DNA from 2 places in the Quatrionicoccus australiensis genome. Region 1 is predicted to be linked to the other one. Evidence: riboswitches for the same ligand, from Rfam matches in the RefSeq annotation. Region 1 holds a riboswitch; the other holds the start of a gene.

Region 1 (4,793 bases):
GCCTGGAAAGTCGGCCAGGCAATCGCTGGGCGGCGGGGGCAACTTCGCTGCCGGGAGGAAAGTCCGGGCTCCGCAGGGCAGGATGCCAGTTAACGACTGGGTGCTATAAGTCGCAAGACCCAAGGCAACGGAAAGTGCAACAGAAAACAAACCGCCGATGGCTCCGCAAGGAGATCAGGTAAGGGTGAAACGGCGAGGTAAGAGCTCACCGCGTCCACGGTAACGGCGGACGGCATGGCAAACCCCATCCGGAGCAAGACCAAATAGGGAAGCACTAGGCGTGGCCCGCGCTGCTTCCGGGTAGGTTGCTTGAGCCTGTCAGCAATGGCAGGCCTAGAGGAATGATTGCCGAACCCCGCAAGGGGGGAACAGAACCCGGCTTATCGGCCGGCTTTCCAACTTCTTTCTTGATCGTTGCGGTGAAAAATGCCCGGCCGCAGCGGTCGACCGTACGGAAACGGGCAAAGCCGTTTCCGGCCCTGGGCTTACAATGCCGCCATGAATGCCACTCTTGTATGGTCGGAAGCCGGCCAAACCCAGCGCGCCGTCTGGCGCTCCGAAGCCGCTCTGGCGGCGCCGTCCACCGTTGCCATTGCCGATGATCGCACCTCGGCCGATGCCGCCTACCGCCAGATGGAGGCCGGCACGGCGCTGCTCTGGCGCGGCGACTGGGTCAATGCCCGGCATCTCATGGAAGCGCTGAGCAAGCGCGCCGACCGTCGTTTCGGCGCGGGGCGCGGCAAACCGGCAAAAACCGCGGCCGAAGCCTTCGCCCGGCATCGCCAGACGCAGGGCGAACGCGCTGCCTTGCTGGCGCGCCTGCTCGTGCCGGTGGCCGGCGATTTCAGCGTGCCGCTGCGCCGCGCCCAGGAAACTGCAGACGCCTGTCGCGCCGCCTGGGGCGAACCGGACGGCGCGGCGAGCGTCGTCGCGCTGCGCGAACTGCTGGCCGTGATCAGCGCTTACGAATGGCGCAAGAAGGGCATCCCGGTGCCTGCCGTCGAAGGCCGCATCTACCCGCATTACGGCGTTTTCTCGCCGGTGCGCGGCGAATATGTCGACTTGGTCGCGCGCGCGCCGTTGCCGGCCGATTGCGCGCTCGCCTTCGACATCGGCACCGGCTCCGGCATCATCGCCGCCATCCTCGCCCGCCGTGGTGTCGCGCAGGTCGTGGCGACCGACATGGACGACCGGGCACTGGCCTGCGCCACGGAAAACGTGCAAAAACTCGGCTTGGCCGCTGCGGTGCAGTTGCAGAAAGCCGATCTCTTCCCCGAAGGCCGCGCCCCGCTCGTCGTCTGCAACCCGCCCTGGGTGCCGGCGCAGCCCAGTTCGCCGATCGAATACGCCGTCTACGACCCCGATTCGCGCATGCTGCGCGGCTTCCTCGGCGGCCTGGCGGCGCATCTGACGCCGGGCGGCGAGGGCTGGCTGATTCTTTCCGATCTCGCCGAACACCTCGGCCTGCGCTCGCGCGAAGAACTGCAGGGCTGGATTGCCGCCGGCGGCCTGCGCGTCATCGATCGCCTTGACACCCGCCCGCAACACCCGAAGACGCGCGACGCGAGCGACCCGCTGCACGCGGCGCGCGCCGCCGAGGTCACCTCCTTGTGGCGACTCGGGCTGGCGGGCGCATAGTCCGCTCCGGCGATGGTGCCGGCAGCCTTAGCCCAGCGTCGCGCTCGCCAGCTTGATGCCGAAGCCGATGAACAGGCCGCCAACCGCCAGGTTGCCGACTGCCGCCAGGCGTTGCCGTTCGCGGAAATGCCGCGCCAGGTGCGTACCGCCGAAAATCAGTCCGGTCAGGTAAAGCGCGCTGAGGATCTGCACAATCACCCCGAGAATCAGGAAGGACAAGGCCGGGTGCGGATAGTCGTGGGCGACGAACTGGATGAAGAAGGACACGAAAAAGAGGATGGCCTTGGGATTGGTCAGGCTGATCAGCAAGGCCGTGCGAAATGGCCGCGCGGTTTCCAGCGTTGTCGTTTCCAGCTGCGCCTTGCCGGCGCCGCGCCAGGTGCGCCGGGCCGCCCGCAGCAGGTTGATGCCCAGCCAGGCAAGATAGGCGGCTCCAGCGTACTTGAGCGCCATGAACAGGGCCGGCGTGGTTTGCAACAGCGACGAAATCCCGGTCACCGAGAGAATCATCAGCACCGTATCGCCGACAAAGATGCCGCAGGCACCTTGGTAGCCTTTCGCAATGCCCAGGCGCGAGGCGATTGTCATCACGTACAGTGAGTTCGGCCCGGGCAGCAGCACGATGGCGATGGTTCCCAGGACGAAGGTGGCGAGATCGGTGATGCCGTAGAACATGGGTTTGCCCCGTGCGGTAAAAGTGGATTTTACAAGTCCAGGTGACCATATGGGGGGGGATCTGTCCGGGCTTGCTTTAATAATGTAAAAAGTGCTAAAGTTGTCGCATATATCAGTTAAATGCAAAACCGTTCGAAAGGCGGTGACGCAAAGCCACGGGACTACCGCATCGCGAGATGTCAGGTTCGCCGGGTTGCCAGGATGGATGCTTCTCCTGCTCGCTTTGCGCCATTCGTCTTCCTTGCCTTGAGGATTCACGATGGCCGCCAAACCGGTTTACAACGATGCCCAGGTTGTCACTTCGCTGACCAATACGGGTGGTGCCGCATGGCACAGCAGCGTCATCACCTACAATTTTCCGACCAGCATTTCGGCTGCCGCACCCGAGAGCGCCGGCTTTTCGCATGCCACGGCCAGCCAGCAGGCGATGACCGATTACTGGATGCGTGCCTGGGATGATGTGGTCGGTGCTTCCATCGTGCGCATTGCCGATGGTGCGAAGGCCAACATCACGCTGGCCAACAGTTCTGCCCCGTCTTACGCCTATTCGTATTACCCCAGCAGCTATGGTGCCGGCGTTTATCTGAATCCGGCTTACGGTAGCAACTCGGGCACCAACAACCTGGTCAATCCGACGCTGGGCGACTGGGGCGGCATGGCGATCGGCCATGAAATCGGCCATGCCCTCGGGCTGTCGCATCCCGGTGCCTACAACGGTGGCTCACCGACTTACGAGATGAGCGCGGTGTACATGCAGGACAGCCAGCAATACACCATCATGTCTTACTTCACCGCAGCCAAGACCGGCTCCGACTGGATTGCCGGCGACAACAAGGTGCACTACGCGCAAACGCCGATGATGAACGACATCATGGCGCTGCAGGCGCTTTACGGCGTCGATACCTCGACGCGCAGTGGCAATACCGTTTATGGCTTTAACAGCACGTTGACCGGTACGGTTTTCGACTTTGCCGCCAACGCCCATCCGGTACTCTGCATCTATGATGCGGCCGGCAACGACACGCTCGACCTCTCCGGCTTTGCCGGTGCTTCACGCATTTCGCTGGTTGCCGGCAGTTTTTCCAACTGCGATGCAATGACCAACAACATCTCGATCGCCCGCAATGTCGTGATCGAAAATGCCGTTGGCGGTGCCGGCAATGACATCCTGATCGGCAATGCGGCCGACAACATCCTCAATGGCGGCGCTGGCGTCGACAGCATGACCGGTGGCCTGGGCAATGACACTTATGTTGTCGATAATCTGCAGGACAAGGCCATCGAGCTGGCCGGACAGGGCAACGACACCGTGATTGCTTCGCTTTCGCTGACCCTGGGGGCGAATCTCGAAAATCTGGTGCTGAGTGGCTCGGCCAATATCAATGCGACCGGGAGCGCCGTCGCCAACAGTCTGCTCGGCAATGCCGGCGACAATATCCTGAATGGTCTGGCGGGCGCCGACATCATGGCCGGCGGCCTGGGTAACGACATCTATGTCGTCGATAATGCGCTGGATGTCGTCATCGAGCAGGTCGGGCAGGGTACTGACCTGGTGCAGTCGGCAGTCAGCTATACCCTGACCGGCAACGTGGAAAAGCTTGCCCTGGCCGGCACGGCCTCGATCAATGGCACCGGCAACGCGTTGGACAATACGCTGATCGGCAACAGTGGCAACAATCTGCTGGATGGTGGTGCCGGTAACGACACCATGGCCGGCGGTATCGGTAACGACACCTACCTTCTCGACAGCACCCGCGATGTTGTTGTCGAGTTGGTCGGGCAAGGTATGGATACAGTCCTGTCGGCATTCGGCCAGACTCTGGGGGCCAATATCGAAAATCTGACGCTGACCGGAACGGCAGCGGTCAACGGTGCGGGCAATGCGCTCAACAATACGCTGACCGGGAATGCCGCCAACAATGTACTTGATGGCGGAGATGGTGCGGACACGCTGATTGGCGGGCTGGGCAACGATACCTATCTGCTCGACAATCCAAACGACAAGATCGTTGAACTGCTGAATCAGGGCGTGGACAACGTGTTCTCGTCGGTGAGTTGCACCCTGTCTGCCAATGTCGAGAATCTGACGCTGACCGGTCTGGTCGCCAGCACCGGCACCGGCAACGATCTGGTCAACATCCTGGTTGGCAATGCAGCCAGCAATATCCTGAACGGTGGTGCCGGCAACGACATCCTGATTGGCGGTCAGGGAGCCGACAAGCTGACCGGCGGCATCGGTGCCGATATCTTCAGGTTCCTTGGCGTGACTGATTCCTCGGCTGGTGCGACACGCGACATCGTCTATGACTTCAGCGTCGCCCAGGGCGACCGCATCGACCTCACCCAGTTGCTCACCGGCGTCACCCTGCCCAACAACCAAAGCCTGCACTGGGCCGATGCCGGCTTCACCGGCGTTGCCGGTGACCTGTGCTTCAAATCCGGCGTCCTGATGGCCGATACCAACGGCGACGCCAAGGCTG
Region 2 (4,793 bases), 1.5 Mb from region 1:
CGGAGCCGATCACCGATTCAATGGCGTCAATGTTGACGGTGCCTGCATTGAGCAGGGTCAGGGTATCGGTGGCGCCGGTGCCGGTGACTGTGTCTACCGAGGAGGTCGAGATCGTGGTCGAGCCGCTGGCTAGCGTAATCGCATCGCTGCCGGAAGTGCCAATGACGGTGTCGATTTCGGAAACATTAAGGCTGGCTGCGGTTTGCAGGCGAACGATGTCAACATTGGTCGAGCCGGTAACGCTCTCGATCTGGGAGATCTTGATATCGACGCCACCGCTCAGGGCCAGTGTGTCGGTGCCGGTGCTGCCGGTGACCGTGCCGATCTGGGAGACATTGAGTGTGCCGCTGGTGAGCATGGTCACGGCGTCGGTGTTGCCCGTGCCGATCAGGGTTTCAACGCCGGAAATCTTGAGTTGGGTCGTCGCTGCAAGCAGGGTCAGCGTTTCCGTCGCGCCGGAGCTGATGACGGTTTCGACGCTGCTCACCGACAAGCTGACACTGCCGCTGCCTGTGGTGATGGTGATGTCGTCGGCGCCAGTCGTGCCAACGACCGTTTCAATTTTGTCGATCTTGACGGAGGCTGCGGTGCCGAGCAGGTTGAGCAGGTCTCCGCTGCCGGTTGTGCCGGTGACAGTTTCAACACGCGAAGTGGTCAGCGAACCGCCGTTGAGCATGGTGATAGCATCGGCGCCGGTGGAGCCGATGACCGTGTCGATATCGGAAACTGTCAGCGAGCCGCTGGTGCCGAGGAGGGTCAGGACTTCGTTGTCGGCAGTGCCGAGAACGCTTTCGATCTTGGAAATTGCGACATTGCCGCTGGCAAGCAGGGTCAGTGTGTCAGTGCCGGCGGTGCCAGTGACAGTTTCCACGGCAGAAGCTGCCAGCGTGGTTGTGGCCATTACGACCGCATCGGTACCACCCGAGCCGATGATCGTGTCGATGCCATTGAGTTCGATATTGCCGGCGTTGTTCAGGGTCACGATGTCCGTGCCGGTGCCGCCAATCAGTGACTCGACACCGGAAACACCGATGGTGGCCGCGGTGGACAAGGTGACGGTATCGTTGCCGGTCGAGCCCTGCAGGATGTCGATGTCACTGATGCTGACGACTGCGCTGGTGCCGAGCAGGCTCAGGGTGTCCTGGCCGGTGGTGCCGACGACGCTTTCGACGCCAGAGATGGCAAGAATGCCTGCTGTACGCAGGTTGACCGTGTCGCTGCCAGCGGAGCCGATGACGGTATCGACCAGGCTGACGTAGAGGCTGGTCGTGCCAGCCATCATGGTGATGATGTCGGCCCCGGCCGAGCCATTGACCGTGCCCAGTCCGGATATAGCCACACTGCCGCCGCCGGAGAGAGTCAGCGAGTCGGTCGATGCATTGCCGACTACGGTTTCGACGTTGGCCGTTGTAACGATTGTCTGGCTGGCATCAAGGGTGACAATGTCGGTGGTCGATGCCGAGCCGAGTACGGTTTCAATGTCGCTGACCTTGAGATTTCCGCCGGTCATCATGGTGACTGCATCGGTGTTGGTCGTGCCGATCACCGTATCGATGCCGGAAACCCGCAGCGTCAGACTGGCGGTGTCGAGCTGGACGCTTTCTGCGGCAGTCGTGCCGATGACGGATTCTACTGACGAAACGTTGATGGCGCCGCTGCCGGTCAGATAAACCGTATCGGTGCCGCTGCTGCCGATCAGGCTTTCGACGCCGGAGAGCGTGACGGAACCGTTGGTCAGCATGGTGATGGTGTCTGCGCCGGCGGTGCCGGTGATCGTATCGACAGCCGAAACACTGACGTCGGCGCTGGCGCCGAGCAGGGTCAGGCGGTCGGTCGTGCTCGCCGTGCCGATGACAGTGCCGAGGCCGCTGACGGAGAGAACGCCGCTGGAGAGCATCTGGACGCCATCGGTCGTCGTCGAGCCAATGACGGTATCGATACTCGAAACGGCAAGATTGGTCTGGGCCGAAGCCATGGTGACGACTTCAACCGCCGTCGTGCCAACCAGACTTTCGATGCTGGATGTTTCAACGCTGCCGGCGCTGGTGATGTAGACAATATCGCCGGTTCCGGTCGTGCCGATGATGCTTTCGATGCCGCTGATGCGGATGGTCGAGGCCGGGGCGGAAACAATCTGTACTGTGTCAGCACCGCCGCTACCGATCAGCGTTTCCACACCATCGACATTGACTGTTCCGGTAAGCGCGTTGAGCAGGGTGACGGTGTTGACGCCAGCCGTGCTGACGATTGTTTCGAATTTGTCGACGGATACAGCGCCCGCTGTCGCCAGGGTGACTGCATCGGTTCCCGTGGTGCCGATCACGGTTTCAATGCTGCTGATTTCCAGTCCGGTGGAAGCGTTGTCCAGGCGCAGGATGTCGGTGCCGGTCGAGCCGACAACGGAGTCGACATCGGAAATGTTCAGCGTGCCGGCGCCGAGTATGGTGACGGTTTCAGCGGTCGTACTGCCGATCACGCTTTCGATGCGTGAAATGCTGAGCGCGGCGGTGTTGGTGCTCAACTCCAGTGTTTCGCCAGTGCCGGTGGTGCCAACGACTGTTTCAATCAGGTCTATGGTCAGGTTGCCGGTGAGCGGGGAAAGCAGGTTGACCTGGTTAGTGCCGGCCGAACCAGTGATGGTCTCGATCCGGGAGATCGATACCGTGCCGGCGTTGAGCAAGGTGATGGCATCGGCATCGGTCGAGCCGACGATGGTTTCGACGCTGGAGACGCTGAGTGAGCCGCCTGATCCCAGAATTACCGTGTCTTGTCCGGAAGAGCCCTTGATGCTGTTGATTGTTCCATCAATGGTCATGCCATCAATATCGGTGGCGGAATTGACGATGGTTACTTGGGTTACGGACATGGCACACCTCTCAAGATTCGAATCAAGTCACCCGGCAAGGGACTATGGGCACAGACAGCAATTACGATCATTAACGACAGGACGCGAAGAAGCTTTAGGGCTTCTTCGCGCTAAATTCTTCAAGACCGGAACGAGCAAAAACCGCACTGAAACGGCGTGCCTGATCGTTGTTTTGAGGGAATGGGGGTGGGAAACTGAAGCGAGTCTGCTCCAGTGCAACCCAGCCATCCTGTCAATCAGGACCTGAGGCTTTGCGTCCTGCAGTTGCCTGCAGTTTGCCGATTTAATGAGTTTTCTTACTTTCCGAAAACTCCTTCCTTATATTTGAAGTGTAAGGAAATGTCAAGATGGGGTGTTGTTGCTGACTTTCAGGAAGCTGTCGGAGCGGTCGGTGCTGTGGATGGCGATGAAATTCAGGTGGTGTTTGTAGACGCGGTAGCCGTAGTTGGTCAGCAATTCGAAGAGTGCTGTCTGGTCGGTCTTGATGGCTTCGATCATCATCGCCGGCCGGCAGCGTTCGATGATCTGGCGAGCGCCGTCCAGTACTTCGAGTTCCATGCCTTCGACGTCAATCTTGATGAAATCGACCCGGCCAGTTTCGAGTGCGTCGAGTGGAACAAGGCGGACGTTGAAGCAATTTTCCGGGGAGTAGTCGATGGTCTGGCCAATGAATTCGGTACGTTCGCGCTTTTTCAGTTCGAGGCTGCCGAAACTGCCTGGCTTCAGGTAGTCAGGTACCGGGATGTCCAGCGTGCCATGCTCGGCCCCGAGTGCTGCGTGGATGGCGGAGGCGTTGAGGCAATTATTGAGGGCAATGTTGCCGGCCAGTGCGTAGAAAACGCGTTCCTGCGCTTCGATGGCGGTAACCCGTCCCCAGCCGTGCATGGTCTTGGCCCATTCGAGGGTATGCACGCCAAGGTTGGCGCCAGCATCGATGGCGACGACGCCATCGCCGAAGAACTCGCGGCGGGCCTTGAGAATGCTTAGCGCAACGCCGACTTCGACCGGATCAAAATTCGAGTTGTTCAGCAACTGGAAGCCGACGCCATAGGCCTGGTTTTCGCCGACCATGCGGTAGTCGTTGCGGTTCACGATCATGCTGCCATGGTCTGTCGATACGAGAACAAAGGGGGCAGGGCGCTTGATGGAGGTCATGGTGTCGGCGATGGTGTTGAGGAATGGGTTGGAAAAGGCACGGTGTGTCATGTGATCGCTTCCGACCGGTCGACACCGGGAAAAGAGCCATTTTCCCTGTTTGTTTCGTAGCGCAGGATACTACCCCGAAATTTCCGGGCATTGAATCCGGTGTGCCGCTTCCGCTTCCGCTTCCGCTTCCGCTTCCGCTTGCGGGAAGTGCTGCGCGGTTTAAACTCCGGCATCGCCCCTACTTTGATCATGGACCGTAAAGACATGCTTTCCGCCATTGCAGAAATTCCTTACACGATCTGTTTGCCGACGGCTTATGGGCAAATTCTGGTCAATCGCTATGACCTGAACCAGACCAATGCGCTGGTCAAGAATCCCTTCGGCCTGGATTACGCCGAAATCGATTTGCTGGTGAAAGTGGCGAAGCTGTTGCCGGAGGGTTCGATCTGTCTTGATGTCGGAGCCAATTTCGGGGTGTACACCCTGGCTCTGGCCAAGGCGCTGGCGCCACGCAAAGGGACAGTGCATTCGTTCGAAGCGCAGCGGGTACTGGCTTACATGGTGTGCGGCAGTGTTGCGCTTAACAGCATGGAGAATGCCCATATTCACCACAACGCAGTGGGTGCGGAAAGCGGCGAGATCGATATTCCGGCTTTTGATTACCGTCGGGTTTCGAACTTTGGCAGCGTCGAGTTCGGTGGCAAGCAGCAGGAGTTCATCGGTCAGCCGTAGGGCGAGAATAGCGGCGACCGGGTCAAGCTGGTGCGGATCGATGATTTCC

The links. A riboswitch is a leader RNA that binds a small molecule or an ion and turns the genes downstream of it on or off. The one in region 1 is predicted to bind cyclic di-GMP.
Region 2: it holds a riboswitch for cyclic di-GMP, as region 1 does, so the genes downstream of both, KI612_RS04675 (beta strand repeat-containing protein) here and KI612_RS17445 (M10 family metallopeptidase C-terminal domain-containing protein) in region 1, are expected to answer to the same signal.

The regions. Positions count from the first base shown of each region.
Region 1 is NZ_CP075188.1:3,658,016-3,662,808, reverse strand. It holds RNA gene rnpB (RNase P RNA component class A) at 7-399, shown strand; gene KI612_RS17455 (50S ribosomal protein L11 methyltransferase) at 499-1,638, shown strand; gene leuE (leucine efflux protein LeuE) at 1,666-2,313, opposite strand; cyclic di-GMP riboswitch class I at 2,425-2,514, shown strand; gene KI612_RS17445 (M10 family metallopeptidase C-terminal domain-containing protein) at 2,573-4,793, shown strand, end outside.
Region 2 is NZ_CP075188.1:955,876-960,668, forward strand. It holds gene KI612_RS04675 (beta strand repeat-containing protein) at 1-2,866, opposite strand, end outside; cyclic di-GMP riboswitch class I at 3,078-3,156, opposite strand; gene KI612_RS04680 (FkbM family methyltransferase) at 3,209-4,072, opposite strand; gene KI612_RS04685 (FkbM family methyltransferase) at 4,172-4,744, shown strand.